4 regions of the Aminiphilus sp. genome follow, and region 2 is predicted to be linked to each of the others. Evidence: riboswitches for the same ligand, from Rfam matches in the RefSeq annotation. Region 2 holds a riboswitch; each other region holds the start of a gene.
What was found. A riboswitch is a leader RNA that binds a small molecule or an ion and turns the genes downstream of it on or off. The one in region 2 is predicted to bind cobalamin.

Region 1 (4,478 bases), on a different contig from region 2:
CCGAGGCTCCAGACGGCGACCATCGCCAGAAGGCCGAAGACAAAGGCGAGGGGAATCACCGCGAAAAGGCCGTCGAAGAACAGAATCGCCACCGCGCCGCCGAACCCCGCCCCGGAGGAAACGCCGATGATCTGCGGTCCTACCAGGGGATTGCGGAAGACGCCCTGAAGAGCCGCTCCGGCGAGTGCCAGTCCTCCTCCGGCGAGCAGGGAACCCAGAACGCGGGGAAGGCGGATGAGAAGGACCACAGAGGTTTCCTGGGGAGTCCAGGAAGCCTCTGTGGGAAAAAGCACCGAGAGCAGGATTCGGGCAACACGCTCCACGGGAACGGGAAAACGCCCGATCGCCAGAGAGAACAGGGCGACTGCCGCCGTCAGGGCAAGAAGCACTCCTGCAAGAAGGGGGAAGGGAACGGCGCGGTGTCGTTCGGTCACGATGCCCTACTGTGCCCTTCCGAAGAGAGCTTCGTAGTGCGCGCTTCCCCGGTTTCTCTCCATTCCGAGAATATGCTCGTACTGCGCCCGGGAGAGGGTTTTTCCGTAGAGGAGGGTGTAGGCTTTTTCCATTTCTCCGGGAAGGTCGAACCTGTCCCGCCCGGGATGGAGAACGGAGGACATCCACATCCACATGAGGGGCGTCTCCTGATTGGGGGGATCCCAGCGGTAACCTCCGAGGGGGAGCTTGTAGACGCGGCGGTTCTTTACCGCGGAGACTCCCTTGAGCCGCTCGTCGGCGTAGACATGCTCGGGGGTGAGATCCCGCTCGAAACCGTTGAGCAGAATGACCTCCGGATCCCACAGCAGAATCTGTTCCTCGTTCACGGCGGCGAATCCGTCGATCTCTTCCGCGGCGACGTTTTTGCCTCCCGAGAGGACGATCGAGACGTCGTTGTGCGTGTTCTTTCCGGCGACCTGATAGTTGGCGAGAAAACGGAGGAAATAAAGCGTCCGTGGTTTTTCGGAATCGGGGATGGCCTCGCTTCTCCGGGTGAGCTGTTCGCGGGTCTTCCTGTGCCAGTCGAGAATCGTGGCAGCCTTCTCCTGCTTTCCGAGGATGGCGCCGAACGTCTCGATCCATCCCTCAAGGTATTCCTGGGTGCCGTACTTGAAGAGCGCGATCTTCATCCCCGCATCCAGCAGGGGGATGTAGAGATTGTCGCCGAAGTTCCCCCACTGGAAGACGATGTCCGGTGCGAGGCTCATGAGCGACTCCACGTTGGGCTGGAACCCCTCTCCCTGGACGATATCGCTGCGGATCCGCAGCGCCTCGGGGAAGAATTCGGAAAGGATTTCCCCCTCGATGGCCGTCTTCGAGAGCGGATTCATTCCCACCAGCCGTTCCGAAGAGCCGTCGATGGCGAGCACCATGCTGGCGGCCGGAATGGGAATGGTGACGATGCGCTTGACCGGGCCTTCGATCACGACCTCTCTTCCGGCCTGGTCCGTGACGACCGTTTGCGCCCCATCTCCGGGCGACATGAGAAAGCACACGAGGAACAGGGCGCATAGTCCCGTTCCGACAACCCGAAGCCTGTTTCCCAACATCCTGTGCATGAAACGATCTCCTCTCTTTCTGGCACATCTCACCGACACATGACGCTTTCCGGCAGATATTCCGACGGCGGCGCGAGTGTTAGAATCATCTAACACTCGCGCAACATAACAAAACCCCCGCGTCTTGTCAAATCCTTTTTTTCACTCGTGTGGCTGGACAGTGATAGTGTCACCCCTGGGCGGGACGATGAACATGTCATCCATGACGAACAGGGGCGACGAAGGCGTGCGGCCTTTCCGGTGTCCCTGTAGAATGAGGTGAGGCGTCGTCGTGCGTGGCCTCTTTGCCGCCTGTCGGGAGGCGGGAGGCGCGCAGGTCGGGGGGGACACACGGAAAAGAGACCGTCTTCCGCCGAACGGGGCAAAGCTATCGTATGGGGGGAATGGCTCCATGTCCGGGGAAAAGATCCGGAAAAGCGCCGGGTATGCGGAGTTCAAGCCGGTGTGCACCGTCAAGGCCTCGGAGGCGATTTACGAACAGATCCGGCGCAGCATTCTCGACGGCCGGTTCAAGGTGGGGGACAAGCTCCCCTCGGAGCGGACCCTCATCACCCAGTTCAAACGCAGCCGCCCCACCGTGCGGGAGGCGCTGCGCATGCTCGAACAGAGCGGCCTGGTCCGGATCGTTCCCGGTGGCGGCACCACGGTGCAGCACTTCGCCGCGTCGAACATCGAGGAGCCCTTGGAGACGATGCTCCATCTGGAGCGGATCTCCGCGAAGGAGATCTACGAGTTTCGCATCGTCCTCGAACAGGCCATGCTCGCCTGGTGTGTGGAGCGCCGCACCGGCGAGGACCTCCGCGCCTTTCGGGAGATCGTCGCCGCCGCGGAGGGCTGTCTGGGGCACTGGGAGACGTTTCTTCTCCAGGATCTGGCGTTCCATCGGCGCATCGCCGAAGCGGGGCGCAACGGCCTTGTGGCCGTGGTCTACCGGGTGCTGTACCGCATTCTCTCCCAGAGTATGGGGGAGCGCTTTCAAAGCCTCGACGCGGAGGAATCGCTCCTGCATCAGCGGGAGATCCTCGAGTGTCACCGGAACCTGACCTGTTACATCGAGGCGCGGAACCTGGAGGCCGCCCGCGGTTGCCTCGAAAGGCACCTGGACAGGTATCGGACGCTCTTCTGCTGACGCGCCCCCGGTTTCCGCCGGGGGTCAGGCCTCCCGCTCGGCCCGTCTGCCGCCGAAGGCGTGGATGGTTCTCGTGCCTGCGGTGCAGCATCCCCCGTGAGCCACGCCGGAGGGGATAAACAGCTCGTCGCCGGGATCGAGCGTCACCGTCCTTCCCGCCATGGTCACGGTGTAGCGCCCGTGCACGCAGACGAGATATTCGTCGTAGTCGTGGACGTGCTCGTCGGAGGTCCTGTCCGCGAAGGACGTCCAGAAGGCCATCTGCGAGCCGTCGGCCCCGCCCGCGACATAGCCCTCGATGTCCTTCGTGTACTGCGAACTCCGCCGGATGCGGTTCGCCGGATTTCTCATGAACGCAGGAAACTCTTCCACAGCGATCACCCTCGTTCCGAAAAGAATGCGATGCTTTCCCTCCGCCGGATACGGCGGCACATCCGGCATTTTGACGGATGCGCTTCTTCCTGTTATGCTACCGCAGGAACAGGGCGACGGAAAGGGAGAAACCTCTTTTTGTCGTTATAGACAGGTTCGCGGAGGGCAGGAAGCCGGTGTGAAGCCGGCACAGCCCCGCTACGGTAAGGATGACGATGCACGGACGACGCCACGGAACGAACCGTTCTGGAAGGCCCGTGCGGAGGATGACTCCGAGTCCGGACACTGCCCCGCGTCGCAAGACTCCTTCCTCGAGGGCGGAAGGTGTCCTTTTCGTTTTCCTCATTCCGGAAAAGGGCACTTCCCAGGAGAAACGGGGTTTCGGACGCGGCGCGTGGGCGAAGGCGCGACGGAAATTCCACTCCGGGGGAGGTGATGTCCGTCTCGAAAGTCCCTCATGGGTGACACTCTTCAAGGAGGAAGGCATCTCCTTGTCCGGCTCCCGAAAGGGGCGGCTCGGCAGGGAAGGCTTTGGAGGGAACCCGAAAGGAGCCGCCGGGAGGCGATGTCTTTTTCGGGTCCGGGAGAAATACGGAAAGGAGACGTGCAGCATGCAGCGGAACAAGGAGCGTTTCTTCCGCATGTCGCGGATCTTCACAGTGATGCTTGTAGTGTTTCTGGCGTTCGGATCGGCCGTCGCGGGGGCCGTGGAGAAGGCGGTCTACGCCACCACGGACTACACGTCGGGGGTTCTTGGAGTGGCCTCGGGGGATTCCGCCGTGAAGGTGGGCTCCGCCGGAGGGGATCCAGCGCTCTTTTCCTTCCAGAAAGACGGGGCCTGGAAGGTGCTCCACCGGGAGACGAACAACTACGGGGCCGCCCTGGACACCTTCACCGTCTACAATCCCGAGAACTGGGGAACCCCGGAGGTGAACAGGACGCTGGGGCACAACATCGCCGGGGCGGCCACCTGGGGAACGTGGCTCTTTCTGGCGAACTACTACAACGACGGCACGGCCTCGTATCTCACCAAGCACGACATGACGAACAACTACGCGCAGGTCGCCTCGGTCAACTTTGACGACGGCGTTGCCGCCAACCTCAGCGAATACGTGAAAAGCGTCCTCGTGGTGAATGATGCGCTCTTCGTCCTCATCGAGCGACGGGATGCCTCCTGGCCTCCCGTGCACGCCGCAGGTTCGCTGGTGAAGCTCGATCCCGCCTCCCTGGAGGAGATCGGCCGGGTTGCGGTGGGCAAGAATCCTTCCGCCATGGCCTATGCACCCACCTTGGGCAAGATCCTCGTCACGTCCTTCGGCGGCGCGAAGAACGCCTCCGGGACCACCGCCATCGAGGCGGTCTCGGTGTCCACCCTCGAAAAGAGCACCTTCGCCACCGCGGCGGATCTTCCGGCGAGCGCCGCC
Region 2 (4,478 bases):
GATGGAGAGCCCCTTCTGCCCCGCCGCGAGATTGCGGCGATAGAAGGCGTTGCTCTCCTCCGCGGTGGAAAATCCCGCGTACTGGCGGACTGTCCAGGGACGCGTGACGTACATGGTGGGATAGGGTCCGCGCAGAAAGGGCGGCAACCCCGCTCCGTAGCCGAGATGGGACATGCCCCGGAGATCCTCCGCTGTGTAGAGGGGCTTCACGTCGATCTGTTCCATGGTGCGGAGGGCGAGGGATTCCAGGGATTCCCCCGACGCCTTTTCGACCTCGGCCTTCCACGCCTCGAAGCCGGCGGATTGCTCCGGCCCGTCCTTGCGGAAGGGAATGCTGCAGAAATCGGGCTTCGCGTACATCAGCAGATCCCCCTTGCTCTCAGGAGCGCGTCGAGAACGGCGTAACAGTTCGCCCTGAGATGGATGAACTCGTCCACTCCGGCCCGGACGTAGTCCTCTTTGTGCTCCGGTGCGGGAGCTCCCGCCAAAAGCACCGCCATGTCCGGCCGGGCGGCCTTGATGCCCGCCGCCAGAGGCGGCACCAGCTCCGGATACGTCTCGTCGGTGGAACAGAGCACCGCCACGTCCGCCTCGGACGCCGCCGCGGCCTGCACGGCCTCCTCCACCGTGGCGAACCCGTCGTTGCGAAGCACCTGAAAACCCGCCACCTCCATGAAGGCGGCACTGAAATCGGCCCTGGCCTTGTGCTGCGCGAGAGGACCCATGTTCGCCAGAAACACCCGGAACGTCCTGCCGGTGCGCGCCGCGGCCTCCTCGGTGCGCCGCCGCAGGGCCTCGTACTTCTCGGTCCACCGGTGGGGACGGAGAGGCGAGACCACGACATCCCCGGAAAAGCCGTCGTCCAGCACCTCCCGCACCTCGCTCAGCGAGGCTCCCGCGAGAAACGCCTCGACGAGGGCATCCAGAAACGCGCCGGGAGGCCCGCTCACCTGGTCGAGAAGCACCCCCAGACGCTCCCGGCGGAACAGGTCGTCCATCAGCTCCCGATAGGTCGCAACGGCCCTCCGCCGGCTTTCCCGCACCGCCGCCCGGTCCGTCTCGGGAAGAGGAAGCGGCGTCTCCGAGAGATTGGCGTACATGTTCACCCCCACGGCCCGGTCCGTCCGGAAGTCCAGATTCTTCAGGCGCTCCGCGAAAACGTCCCCGATCTCCCGCTGCACCAGGCCGGACTGGAGTGCCTGCACCATGCCGCCCTCGGCCTCGATGCGCTGCAGGAAATCCCAGGCCCGCTCCGCGAGCTGCTGCGTCAGCGCCTCCACATACCAGGAGCCACCCGCGGGGTCCAGGGGCTGCAACAGGTGAAACTCGTCCCGGAGAAGGAGCTGCATGTTCCGGGCAATGCGGCGGGACAGCCCCTCGGGAGGGCGGACCGCCTCGTCGAACCACCCCACGTGCATGCCCTTCACTCCTCCCACCACCGCCGAGAAGGCCTGGGTGGAAGCGCGCAGCACGTTCACGTAGGGATCGTAGATCGTTGTGGTGAAGCGGGAGGTGCTCGCGAAGAGGTCGATCCGACAGGCGTCCCCGCTTCCTCCGAAAGCCTGGACGATCTGCGCCCAGAGCATCCGGGCGGCCCGCAGTTTGGCGATCTCCATGAAAAAGTTCGCTCCCTGGGAGAAGCAGAAACGCATCTGCGCCGCCGCGGTGTTCACGCCAAAGCCGCGACGCAGGAAGGCGCGCACGTAGGCGATGCCCGTCGCCATGGCGCAGCCCAGTTCCTGGACGGCACTTCCGCCGCCCTCGTGGTACACGTCGCCGCGAACCATGACGGTTCGCAGGCGGGGCATGCGCATTTTCGCCCACTGGGTCACCAGCCCCATCTCGTCGTAGAGCGCGTCGAGGGGGCAGGAAAGGGTTCCGTCCAGCGCCAGCGCACCCAACGGATCCGCTCCGATGCATCCGGAGATCCCCTCCAGCAGGGCCGCCTCGCCCCGGGCGCGAAGCCGTGCGGCGAAGAGCGCCAGAATCGGCGCCGCCGACTCGCCGCCGTAGAGATGCACCTCCCGGCCGCGCAGCTCCACGCCGTCCAGCAGCGCGTCCATATCGCGCAGCGTGGCGAGGGAGACGCCCCCCTCGTCCTCGAAGGGACACCCCTCGTCCGGCACGTCCAGGCAGCGGAGGGTCGCCCCGTCAAGGGCGATGTGGACCGCCGTGGCACCCGAGGCCAGCTCCTCCCGGAGAAGTGCGTTGGTCCGTTCCGGAAGAGCGTCGCCGCACTTCTGGGCGATGGCCCATCCGCCCCGGACGTAGCCCAGGGGATCCGTGCCGCGCAGATAATCCGCCGCGCCGGGGAACGTCTCCGCCTGCCCGGAGAGCGGCGCGTTCTCCTCCGTATAGAGAGGCTGGAGGGAAATGCCTTCGTAGGTCCGCGTGACGAGACGTTTTTCGAAGGGAGCACCCTTGAGGGCCGCCTCCGCTTCCTTCCGCCACTCCTCGTAGGAGACGGAGGGAAATTCCTCGAAGGAAACGGGAGGGCTCGTTTCAGTTCGCACCTGCTCTTCTCTGTCCATACACAACATCCTTCCTGAGCGACTCGTCTTCAGAGATCTCCGGAGCCGACGCCCGGGCGGACGAAAAAAGGCCGCCCTTTCGCGGCGGCCCTGCATAACAACATCTTAGAGGGAGTCCTCCCTCTTCTTCCAACGGCGTCCGCCCGCGCAGACCTGAGTTGTACCCGCAGACCGGTCTCCTGACTCCCGTTCATCCTACTTCCGCGTCTTCCCGAAGTCGCCTTCAGTGACCTGTGCGGGTTCGTCCCGGTTACAGTGGCGAGGCCGTTCCGGATTTTCACCGGATTCCCGTGCATCTGCAAGCTTTTGTTTCACTTGTCCGGAACATCCTACGCTTTTTCAGGGAATCGTGTCAAGGCACGACGCATTTTTGTGCGGCCGGACAGGAAGCGTGTCACCCCTGAGCGGGACGATGAACATGTCACCCATGACGAACAGGGGCGACGTCTTCATGAAGACGAAGGAAGCGCGGCGGTTACTGGTGATCGGACAGGCATCCGCCGGAAAGACCACGGTTCGGGAGGCTGACGAAAGGCACCCCCGCACAGAAAACTTCCGGGAAACATTCCTTCGCTGCTGTCGCCGCTGCGCGTACGGCATCGCCCGTGGCATTTCCGCACGAGCCTGCGGATTCGGGCACCGCTCCACCGGGTCGGACGGCAGGCGAAAAAGAGAGTCTTTGGAACGATCCGCCAGACCTCTTGAATTGAGCAGAAAAATTGCACTAGTCTTTGACTTGACACGCCATAGCAACATTGCCACAATAACCGCACGCTGCCGTATCGGCATACAATCAAACGACGTCAGGTGCTCGGGAAGTCCGGTGAAAGACCGGCGCGGACCCGCCACTGTAACCCCGACGAAACCGCGAAGCCACTGGTTCCGGCCATTTCGGAACCGGGAAGGCGCGGATGGAGGATGAAGGGGAGCCAGGAGACCGGCCTGACGACGAGAAGAGCGGCATTCCGCGGAGATCGGATGCCCGCTTGGGGACGCGCATCTTCCCGTCGACGCGGGCACCGAGAGAGTCGAATGCCACAGGAAGGAACGCAGCGTCGTGCCCAGGGGGCCTCATCCGCGAGGCCCTTTTTTCGTACCCATCGATCAGGCTGTTAAAAACCGAACATTCTAAAATACAATGTTTTTGTATGTTTAGATCAAAAAATTATAGACAATTTTTGCCCCCGGGACATGCACCGTGAAACAGGGGGATGTTCCGGGAAAACCCCGGAAACGCGAAGTAAAACGGCTGTGGTGCCACAGCCGGGTAAGACGCGGGAGAAAGCACACTGCGGCGCGGAGCGGAAGCACGGAAAGGGGGTGGCGACGGAAATACGGTGTGCGTTGGAACAGAATGAACGAAGGCGGCGAAGAAAGATGTTCCGGCGGGCGGGGGAACACGAGGCAGAGCCGGAAGAGCCGGAACGAAACGGTGCGACCGGAGGCGGAGCGCCAGAGACGCTCCCGCGTCGGCCCGGCCCCTTCGCCGGAGAAACGGAAGGACCGGAGAGCATCGGGCTCTCCGAAAGCGGAGATGCAGCAAAAACGAGATGCATACGAAGGGTGGGAAACGACATGGGTTTTTCCGTGGCACAGAAGATTCTCCAGACCCATCTGGTCGAGCTGGAACAGCCCGACGCGAAAACCGGAAGCCGCGTGGGCATCCGCATCGATCAGACCCTGACCCAGGACGCGACGGGCACCATGGCCTGCCTCCAGTTCGAGGCCATCGGCGTGGAGAAGGTCCGGACGGAGCTCTCCGTGAGCTACGTGGACCACAACATGATTCAGGAGGATTTCCGCAATCCCGACGATCACCGCTATCTCCAGGACGTGGCGGCCAGATACGGCATGCTCTTCTCCCCCGCGGGAAACGGCATCTGCCACCAGGTGCACCTGGAGCGCTTCGCCAGGCCCGGAAAAACGCTTCTGGGCAGTGACTCCCAC
Region 3 (4,478 bases), on a different contig from region 2:
GCCGAGGAAGATGCCGAGGGAAGCCCCCAGGGCCGCTCCCGCGGCGATGCCCAATGTGTAGGGTTCCGCAAGCGGATTGCCCAGCAGCGCCTGGAGAACGACGCCCGAGACGGAGAGAGCCGCCCCAGACGCGGTGGCCGCCAGAAGACGGGGGAGGCGGACGGTGCGCACCACCAGGGCCTGTTGCTGTGGCAGGGTTGTTGCATCGGCGAAGGGATTCAGGAGCGAGAGCACTGCTCCGGGAGGGACGTCCATGGGGCCCGCGAGGAGTCGCCAGGTGCCCACCAGGAGGAGGCCGAGAAAGAGGAGCGCTCCGAGCCGCAGGGCGCGCCGCCTGCGGGATGCCTCCAGAGTTGCCATGCGGTGGAGGGTGTCGTCACCGGCAGAAAGGGAGCCGCTCTGGGAATGTTCGGGACCGGCACTGGCGCCGGTGGCGTGTTCCGATAGGGGCACGGAGCATTCCTCCCTGGGGTGTGTCGCCATGAAAAAAGCCGAACCTGTCGGGGCTCTCGGAAAGAGCGTCCGGGAGCCCCGGTTTCTTGTGCGCGTCCCGGTGTTCTAGAAGACGTGCTGCGCCGTGACGCGGAGGTGTTCCACGAAGAGAGCCGCCACCTCGGGATTGCTTCCGAGTCCCTCGATGACGGGGTTCACCCGGTATCCTTTCGACTCCAGAACACTGCGCCAGGATTCGGGATCCTCCGGATCCGCCATGTCGTTCCGGGCGTGGTCTCCCGCGACGATCATGAAGGGCACCAGGGTCACTCGCTTTGCCCCCATGGTCTCAAGGCGTTCCAGAACCATATCGAGGGAAGGGAACCCCTCGACGGTACCGAGGGCGAAGCGCAATCCCCGCTCGTCGAAGAGAAGCTGCATCTGCGAGTAGGCGGCGTTCGCCGGATGGGGTGAACCGTGTCCCATGAAGACCACCGCGCCGTCGCCCTTTGCTCGGTCTCCGTAGGTTCTCTGGAGAATGGAGACCATCTTGCCGTAGTCCTCGAAAGAGGAGAGGAAAGGATCGCCCATGGCGACGGCCTTGAAGGAGTATTTTCGCTCCAGGCGGGCCAGGGCGTCCGTCACTTCCGCGAGATCGTCGAATTCCTCGCCGCGGATCACGTGGGTGGGCTGTACCACCACGTGGGTGAAGCCCTCGTCCTGCATGCGCGCCAGGGCGATCAGCGGAGAGTCGATGACCGTGCCCTCTTCGGCGAGGACTTTTCTGCGGATGATGTTGGACGTATAGGCCGTGCGGACCTCCGCGTCGGGGAAAGCCTTCCGTGCGGCGTCCACGAGGGTGTCGATGGCGCTCCGCGCCTCGGGTACGGAGGTGCCGAAGGCGACGACGAGAATGCCCTTTTTCTCGGGGGCCGCCTTGCCGTGTCCCATGGCGAAGGCCTCGCTGGAAGAAAAGGCCGCGAGGAAAAGAGCGCAGCAGAGAAGTACCAATCCGGAACGGGTCATGTTTGCTTCCTCCTGTTCGAGAGTCTCGTTTCCCGGGGGAAAGGATTTCGATGAACGAACGCATCCGTTCTCTCGAAACGCATCTTTGGATCCGTTCGCTTCGAGAGATGGCCGAAACGGACGGTGACACGTCCGTTCGTCTTTTTTCGCAAGCGCTTCAACAGGACGGGACCGCGGCGTACACCGCGGTCCCCAAGACGAGCTTGGGAGCGCGTCCGCCCACGCAGACATCACCTCCTCACCCGTTTCCGGCCGGTCTCCTGACTCGCGGTCCTTCTTCGCCGCCCCTTCCCGAAACCTGGGGTTTCAGTGGTTCCATGCGGCGTCGTCGCGCTTACAGTGGCGGGGCCGTGCCGGATTTACACCGGCTTCCCGTTCGGAAAACTTTTGTGACGCCACCGGAGGGCACGGCGGCGGTTCTCCGAAAACCGGAAACGTTTCCTTTCGAGTTGTGGAGTGCCGCCCGGAGAGCGGGGGCGACACCGGAAAGACCTGCTGCCGAAGTTTCCTTCAGACGGTCTCCATCAGGGGCAAGTATACGCGAAAACGGGACGAGAGGAACCCCCCTCCCGTTCTCAATGTCCGGTGGCTGCCTCCAGAGAGATACTCCGGGTGAGCATCTCCGTCACGAAATCCAGTGCTCTTCGGAATCCTCCGGCGGAATCACCCGCGAGTCCTGCTCTTTGAGCGGAGAGAGACTCCGCGAAAGCCCGGCGAAGAACGGGCATTTCCACCAGAGGGCTCCGCCCCGAGGCGAGGGATTCCATCACGATATATCCTGCGTCCGTAAGCGATGGAAGAAGCGGGCCACCGACTCGTTCGGCCACGCGTGCCCCTCGTTCCAGGGCGGTACGCCGGTACCAGGAAGGTTCTTCGCTGCGGTGCACAAGGCGGAATTTCTCTCCCGGAAGCTCCGGGGAGAAACGCGTTGTTTCCCCGCCGTTTCCTTTCAGAAGCGGCTTCAGGGATGCTTCAAGAAAGGGAACGAGTCCTCGGCCGTCGCCGAGGAGATTTCCGAGAGACACGCTTTCTGTTCTTCCGTCGGCGAACACCAGGAGGACGAATTGCCCTTCCAGAAGGCGTGCCCAGGTCGGATCGTCCACCTCCGCCGCCTGTTTCACCGGGAGAAGGGTCGCGTCCAGGGTGGCGCCGAAGGTTTGGGCAATGCGCTCCACCATGGCTTTCCATTCCGACGACGCGGCATGCAGTCGCAGCACCCGGAGGGCGAAGGCCTCCTGCACCAGTTCTCCCGTATCGGCTACGAGTTCCCCGTCCGAGGGAAGAAGAGGAGCGGTGCGAACGAACCAGCGTTGCCAGGCCATGGTGAGCCAGGGAAGAAAATCCGCGTCCAGACGTCGCGTCTGTGCGTCGAGCCAAGTGTCGGCAAGGGCTGCGGCAGTGTTTTCCGTCCGCGTTGCCGCCGTTGCGACGGCCTCGGAGAGCGCTTTTCCGGAAGAGACGGAAAGTTTCCCTGCGATGTGCCGCTCCCTGCTTTCCCTGAAATGGGGCGACGGTTGGAAAAGGGTGTTCCGCAGGAAAAAATGCCCTCCTCCCGCGGCGAGGACGACGAGGACGAGAAAAGCCAGTCCGAGGCCGAGTCGTTTTCCTGCGCCGCTCCCTCTCTTCGGGAGGGAACTGCGTTTTTCCGTTTCGACGGTCTCCTCCGGCATGTCCGGACTGTTTTCCGGGCGGAGGTCCTCCTCGTCGGCCCTCCGCCTGGAAGAGACGAGGGAAAGAAAGATCCAGAGCAGCAGAAATCCTCCTGCGCCGAGGAAGACCGAAGGTGTCCCCCAGGGGGGAAGCAGGTTCAGGAGCATGGCGGGAAACAGGAACAGGCGACCCGCGGGAATCATGAAGCGGGCGATGCCGGGTGACACCGCTCCGAGAGAGGCGAGTCGGGTATCTCCCTCGCGGAGAGCCAGATAGGCCGCAAGACCGAAGGCTCCCTTGGGATTTCTCCGCAATCCCTCCAGAAAGGCCTGGGGCGCTTTGAGTTCCCCGAAACGACGGGAGGCGGCGAGGCCCCATGTTCGGGTGATCTCCAGGAAAGCCCGATTTTCCGGGCCGAGACGTTGCAGCATGGCCGACGCGTCGGCGAGGTCCGTCGGCGTGGCAGCCAAGCTCAGGATGGAGAACACCGATGCGGCGTGCCACCCTGCATTGCCGTAGAGGGTCCACAGGAGGGTCGTCGCCTCTGGAGAGGATGCGGTCAGAAGCGCTCGCCCCGCCTCGTCGGGCGAGGCGATGTCGCCCTTGTTCGCGTCTTTGGTCGAAAGAGCTTTTTCCGCAGCCGTGAGGAGCGTCGCGAGTTCCTTGCCGGCGGAAACGATCGTCGGAGCGCCATCACTGCCTACCGAGGCAAGGACCTGCTCCACCCGGAGAAGGTCTCCCGGCCCGTAGGCACGCACCGTTCCGGTCGTTGCCTCACTTTCCTGGACACCGGTGAGCCATGTTCCGGGCGAGACGGTCCATCCCAAAGCGGCATCCAGGCCGAGGCGTCGTACCAGGGCTCCCCGAAGTGCGTCCTCGTCAAGCGATGCTTCTCCGGAAGGAACGAACGTCCGCAATGCCCGCTCCGTCGGAGGAGGCACGAGGCGCTCCCGGAGAATTTCCAGTGATTCCGCGTCGCCGATGCCCTGGGCTTGGCAGAAGTCGAGGATGCCGAGCGCCGCGGCGGGTCGTCCCTCCCGGGAGGTGGCGATGGCGAGGGAGACGAAATCCGACGGTGCCAGCGCGCTCAGAAAAAGTCCGAAGAAGGACGCGCCGAAGAGTCCCGCGAGAAGCAGAAAGGAAAACGCCCCCCAGAGAAGGCGCACGATCGTGCCGATCATGAAGGTCACCTCCGGTGTAGCGGGCCGGGTTGGAGATTCCCTGCCCTTTTCGGCAAGTATAGCCCAACTCCGCAGTGTCGTCCTCGGCAAAAGCCCCCGGGAGAAGGTCCCTTGTAGGGAAAATGGTTTTTACCTTCCGTTCTGCCGCGCACGGTCTCAGGGATGGGCTGCCGCTCCGGGCGCGTGGAT
Region 4 (4,478 bases), on a different contig from region 2:
GTCTCCCCAGACGAGAAAGACCGGGTTTTGTCCGGAGAGCATCCACGATCCCGCCAGGGGTTTACCGTATCCTGCGGTGAGCTGCCAGAAACCCGGCGAGCCCCCCAGATCTTCCAGTGTACGCAGTGCCGTCATGGCTCTGTCCACGAGGATGAACGTCGCCGCCAGGCGTCCTCCGGGGCGGAGCAGCTTCCAGCAGGCGGCGAGCACCTCCGGAAGGGCGCCGCCGTGGCCGCCCACGAAGACCGCGTCCGCGCACCGAAGTCCCGCCAGTGTCTCCGGTGCGCTCCCCCGAAGGAGGCACACCCTGCCCCGGGGCGTCCGCCCCGCGCACTCTCCGTCGTCCGCTGTGTCGCGGCGGAATGGGTCCTGCGTCGCACATCCTGCGGAACCGGCCACAGGTGCCGTCGCAGAGACGGTGTCTTCCTTCGGAGAAGAGGTGGTTGCTCCGTGTCGCGCCCTCATTTCCACGGCGATGCCCGCCCGAAGGCAGTTGCGCGCCGCGAGAGCGAGCGCCTCCTGCTTCGGTTCAACGGAGAGCACTGTTCCCTCCGGCCCCGCGGCACGGGCAAGCTCCACCGTCATGCCTCCTGTTCCCGTCCCGATTTCGAGAACCCGACACCCCCGGAGAGGGTGGAGCAGGCCGAGAAGAGCGGCGCGGACGGGGGCCTTCGTGAGGGGGATTCCCTCGTCCCTCGAAAACCAGGAATCGGGGAGGACGCCTGTGGGGAGGGGGTTTTCTCCGGCTCCGGCGCCGTCTTCCAGGAGAAAATCCCTGCGGGGCGGCTCGACCTCGGGGGGGTCGAGCCAGAGAAGAGGCAGGCGTCCCCGAGGCTCCATGGTTGCCAGCTCCGAGAGCGTTCCCTCCGTGATGGATTCCTCCGGCAGGCCCAGATCCCAGGCGAGCGCGCCTTTGCGCTCCGGGCCGAGGCGATCTGCCAGCTCCCGGAGCTGTGTCGGAACCCGCTCCCATCCGCCCAAAAGGACCACCGCCTCGCTCTGGAGGGCGGCGAGCGCTCCTCCGGTGGTCCTCGTCCCCGGGGATGCCTCCGCGGAGGGGCGTTCGCCCGTTGATGGGTGGAGCTCCTCCGGATTTTCGAGCGTCCGTCCGTGCAGGGAGAGGGTGGGGACGTTCACCCAGGAGCGGCCGCGTCGTGCCGCCAGAAGCTGCATGCTGGAGATGCCCGGAACGAGCCGGACCTTTTCAGGACCGAACCGGCGCACCAGAGAGGATGCGAGACTGTAGAACCCCGTGTCGCCGCTCACCAGGACGCCCACGGGGCCTTTTTCGAGAAGTTCCGCCACACGCCGCAAGGTCGCCTCGGTTCCCCGGGGCAACTCCTCCAGGTGTTGCGGCGCCACGGAAGGACCTGCCGCAACGAGGGCGAGAAAACGGGCGTCTCCGAGAAGAAACGGCACGGACGCCGCCGTTTGCATTGCCGCCCGGGTCACCTGTTCGGCGCCGCCGGGTCCCATGCCGATGCAGAAGATGTTGTTCATGGCCCTCTCCACGCTTTCCTCAACGTGCGCAATGTCCCGTACTCCGCTTTGTGGACTGAATGCCTCTCTTCCGTCGTCGTTTCTCCGACGCCGCAGAAGAAGACGAAACAAGGAGGGCGAGATCTCCGCGCCCTCCTCCGCAGGTTTTCCAATGAAACCGGCCGAGGCAGCCTGCCGCCCGCGCGGACGCTCCCCTTCCAGAACAGATCGGTCTCCTGGCTTCCGTTCGTCCTACTTCCGCCCCTTCCCAGAGCTTGACTCCAGTGGGATGTGCGCGGTTTCGTCCCGGCTACAGTGGCGAGGGCCGCACCGGCGTGCTACCGGTTTCCCGTCACCTGTTCTGGCGAACTATGGCCACGCCAGCTGACGCCAAAAGAAGCGTCCGCGGGCGTGCATCTCGAAGTCTTGTCAATTATACCTCCGATCCTTCCGGGGAATCCTTCGGAGGAGTTTCGTTTTTTTGCGCGTTCCCCGCGTCTTCGAGAAGACACGACCAGGCGGCGCGTTTCGCTTCGAAGGAACGCCCCGCGTGGGCTGGGCTGGTGGAGGGAAGCCGGATCCCTGGGAGCGTCCGCAGCCGCTCGGGGAGCAGAGCCCGCACATGGCGGCGGAAGGCGCTTTCCGCGGTGCTTCCGTTGAAATAGATGATGCGGATCTGTGGATGGGCCGCGAAGAAGGTGCCGAAGTCGTTGGGAACGATGGAGGATGCCACGATGTCCGCATCGAGGCTTCCCGGCCGTTCACAGCAGGCGAGGACGTCCCAGAGGGCGATGCGGGCCCGGCGGAGGGCTTCGCAGCGCTCGACATAGGGCGCGTCGGGATCGAAACCGAGCAGAGCTCCGAGAATCGGCCAGAAGGCGTTGCGCGGATGGCCGTAATACTCGCCCTTCGCCAGAGATGCCTCGCCGGGCATGCTGCCCAGGACGAGGCGGGTCGCGTCGCTCCGGGCGATGGGAGGAAAGCCACGAAGAAGCGTCATGTCCTGCAGGGCGCTTGCGACTTTTTTGTGTCGCGGAGAACGCCTCTCCCGGGCGCGCTCGCGGGACAGGATGGGATCGCCTGCATCGACCAGGAGGAAAACGTGTCCGTGGTGCGAGTTCGTTCGTGGGAGACGTTCATTCTGGGTGCACTGCTTCGAGCCTGCGAACCCAATCGTCGAACAGAGAGCATTCTCTCCGAATTGTGCTCAGGCCGATTTCCCGAGCTCCCAAGATGGGGTGGAGCGGCTTGTCGTAGTTCCGAAAGAGTTTTTCTATGCGCTTGCTTGGAGCGGTTTCCGGGCCGTCATCAATGTATTCGGGTGAGGAAAATCCGCGTCGTATTTCCGTAAAAGCTTCGGAGAGTTCAGAATGCCCCAGGCTTTTTGCCAGGCTTTCCGGTCGGCTGAAAAGCAGCGCCTCGAATTCGTGCATTTGCACATAGGGAATGAACCGTCGAGAGGCATCCTCGCCGAGATCGTGTTTTACGCGGTCGGCGAGGGCCGAGACAACGGAGAAGTAGCGGCTCTCCACGTTTCGGAATTTGCCGGCGTCGCTTTTTCCCGGAAAATCCGACGGCAGGGCGTAGTAATCGAGAAAGGTGGTGCAGAAACACTCGATGTCACGTAACAGGCGCTCCCTGATGTCGAAAAGGAGGCGAGCATACCCGACGTTGCCGCCCTTGTGTCCCGGCCTGCCCAATTGCGATGGCAGCAGAAGAATTTTCTCCGCCGAAAGGGGGACAAGCAAAAGTTCGTTGATGAACTGCTCTTCCGTGAGTCCCTCGCAGATGACGTGGACGCGAATCATACGCTAGGTCTCCCCCCGAGAAGATTCTTCTCCCAAAGTTCCCCGAGGGAATATTCTTTTAACCATTCGCGGAAGGATCCCTCTTCGTGGCGACGGAACGTCGTAGTCCCCTCTCTCCGTTCTACGACGAGCAGATCCTCGACGGAAAACTCGTTGACGAACGGTACCGATTGTGTGGAAACGATGATCTGTACCCGCCTAGAAACGGAGCGCAGCAGGGAGGCGAGCAGTGCGAGTGCATAGGGATGCAGTCCCAGTTCCGGTTCATCGATGATGATCGTCGAGGGAGGATCTGGTTGTAGCAACGCGGTGACGAGGCAAATAAAACGGATGGAGCCGTCCGACAATTGGCTTGGCCAGAAAGGATAGTCACTCTCCTTTTGTTTCCAGAGAAGACGGATCTGTTCTTCTTCAGATGGCAGTCTCTGTGGTACGAGAAGAAAATCGTCGAAGAAAGGGATTGCGAGTTGCACTACGTTCCTGATGCGCTGATAAATCTCGGGTGTTTCATGGGCCAGACGGTACAAGAACGCGGCGAGATTGGCGGCGTCCCGGCGGAGAAAGGTGTTGTCGTGAAGTGCGCAGAGGCGTTTCACTCCTGCGGTGTCGCTCGTGTCGTGGAAATGAAAAATCTTCCAGCCGGAGATGGAGTTGTAGCAGTATTCCGCGATACTCGCCTTCGGGAATGTTCGCTGTTCTTTGAGTTTCGACTCCAGATGGCCCGAACCCAATGATTTCCACGCGGAGGAATGTGTTCCGTCGAAAAAGGTCTGTTCGTTGATAAAGGCAAACCCCCCGTCCACCGTCGGTTCGAGGGCGAAACTATAGCCATTCGGCCCGAATGTGATTGTGGATTCCAACCTCGTCGTCGCCTTCACGCCGAAGCTTACGATCCGGTCCGCCGATCCCTGGTTTCGCGTCCACCTTTGCAGGCGGCCTTCGACCATTTCACCGAGCATGCGGAAGAAATCGACAAAATTACTTTTTCCCGCGCCGTTGGAGCCGATAAGCACGTTCAGTTCCCTCAGTTTCAATGCGTCGAGGCGGCGAATAGACTTGAACCCCTGAAGTGTGATCCGGTCTATCGGGTATGTAGCGGTCATGGTGCGGTCTTCCCTCCTTCGGATTGCTGCGGCGAAAGCACCGTGAACCCCGTGATCCGCTCGCCGATGGTTCCCGACGGATGCAGGT

Region 1: another riboswitch for cobalamin. It lies ahead of Q1K49_RS06365 (hypothetical protein); the one in region 2 lies ahead of Q1K49_RS08895 (methylmalonyl-CoA mutase family protein).
Region 3: another riboswitch for cobalamin. It lies ahead of Q1K49_RS00990 (sirohydrochlorin cobaltochelatase); the one in region 2 lies ahead of Q1K49_RS08895 (methylmalonyl-CoA mutase family protein).
Region 4: another riboswitch for cobalamin. It lies ahead of cbiE (precorrin-6y C5,15-methyltransferase (decarboxylating) subunit CbiE); the one in region 2 lies ahead of Q1K49_RS08895 (methylmalonyl-CoA mutase family protein).

Annotation. Positions count from the first base shown of each region.
Region 1 is NZ_JARKPW010000106.1:200-4,677, reverse strand. It holds gene Q1K49_RS06385 (iron ABC transporter permease) at 1-434, opposite strand, end outside; gene Q1K49_RS06380 (ABC transporter substrate-binding protein) at 441-1,553, opposite strand; gene Q1K49_RS06375 (FadR/GntR family transcriptional regulator) at 1,945-2,682, shown strand; gene Q1K49_RS06370 (cupin domain-containing protein) at 2,707-3,033, opposite strand; cobalamin riboswitch at 3,190-3,363, shown strand; partial or broken gene Q1K49_RS06365 (hypothetical protein) at 3,666-4,478, shown strand, end outside.
Region 2 is NZ_JARKPW010000145.1:11,393-15,870, reverse strand. It holds partial or broken gene Q1K49_RS08900 (methylmalonyl-CoA mutase family protein) at 1-360, opposite strand, end outside; gene Q1K49_RS08895 (methylmalonyl-CoA mutase family protein) at 360-2,531, opposite strand; cobalamin riboswitch at 2,683-2,846, opposite strand; cobalamin riboswitch at 3,320-3,492, shown strand; gene Q1K49_RS08890 (aconitate hydratase) at 4,107-4,478, shown strand, end outside.
Region 3 is NZ_JARKPW010000015.1:4,942-9,419, reverse strand. It holds gene Q1K49_RS00995 (iron ABC transporter permease) at 1-453, opposite strand, end outside; gene Q1K49_RS00990 (sirohydrochlorin cobaltochelatase) at 559-1,458, opposite strand; cobalamin riboswitch at 1,691-1,906, opposite strand; gene Q1K49_RS00985 (hypothetical protein) at 2,034-4,289, opposite strand.
Region 4 is NZ_JARKPW010000131.1:5,028-9,505, reverse strand. It holds gene cbiE (precorrin-6y C5,15-methyltransferase (decarboxylating) subunit CbiE) at 1-1,500, opposite strand, end outside; cobalamin riboswitch at 1,688-1,867, opposite strand; gene Q1K49_RS07970 (DNA-deoxyinosine glycosylase) at 1,913-2,479, opposite strand; gene Q1K49_RS07965 (DUF4276 family protein) at 2,616-3,287, opposite strand; gene Q1K49_RS07960 (AAA family ATPase) at 3,284-4,390, opposite strand; gene Q1K49_RS07955 (SH3 domain-containing protein) at 4,387-4,478, opposite strand, start outside.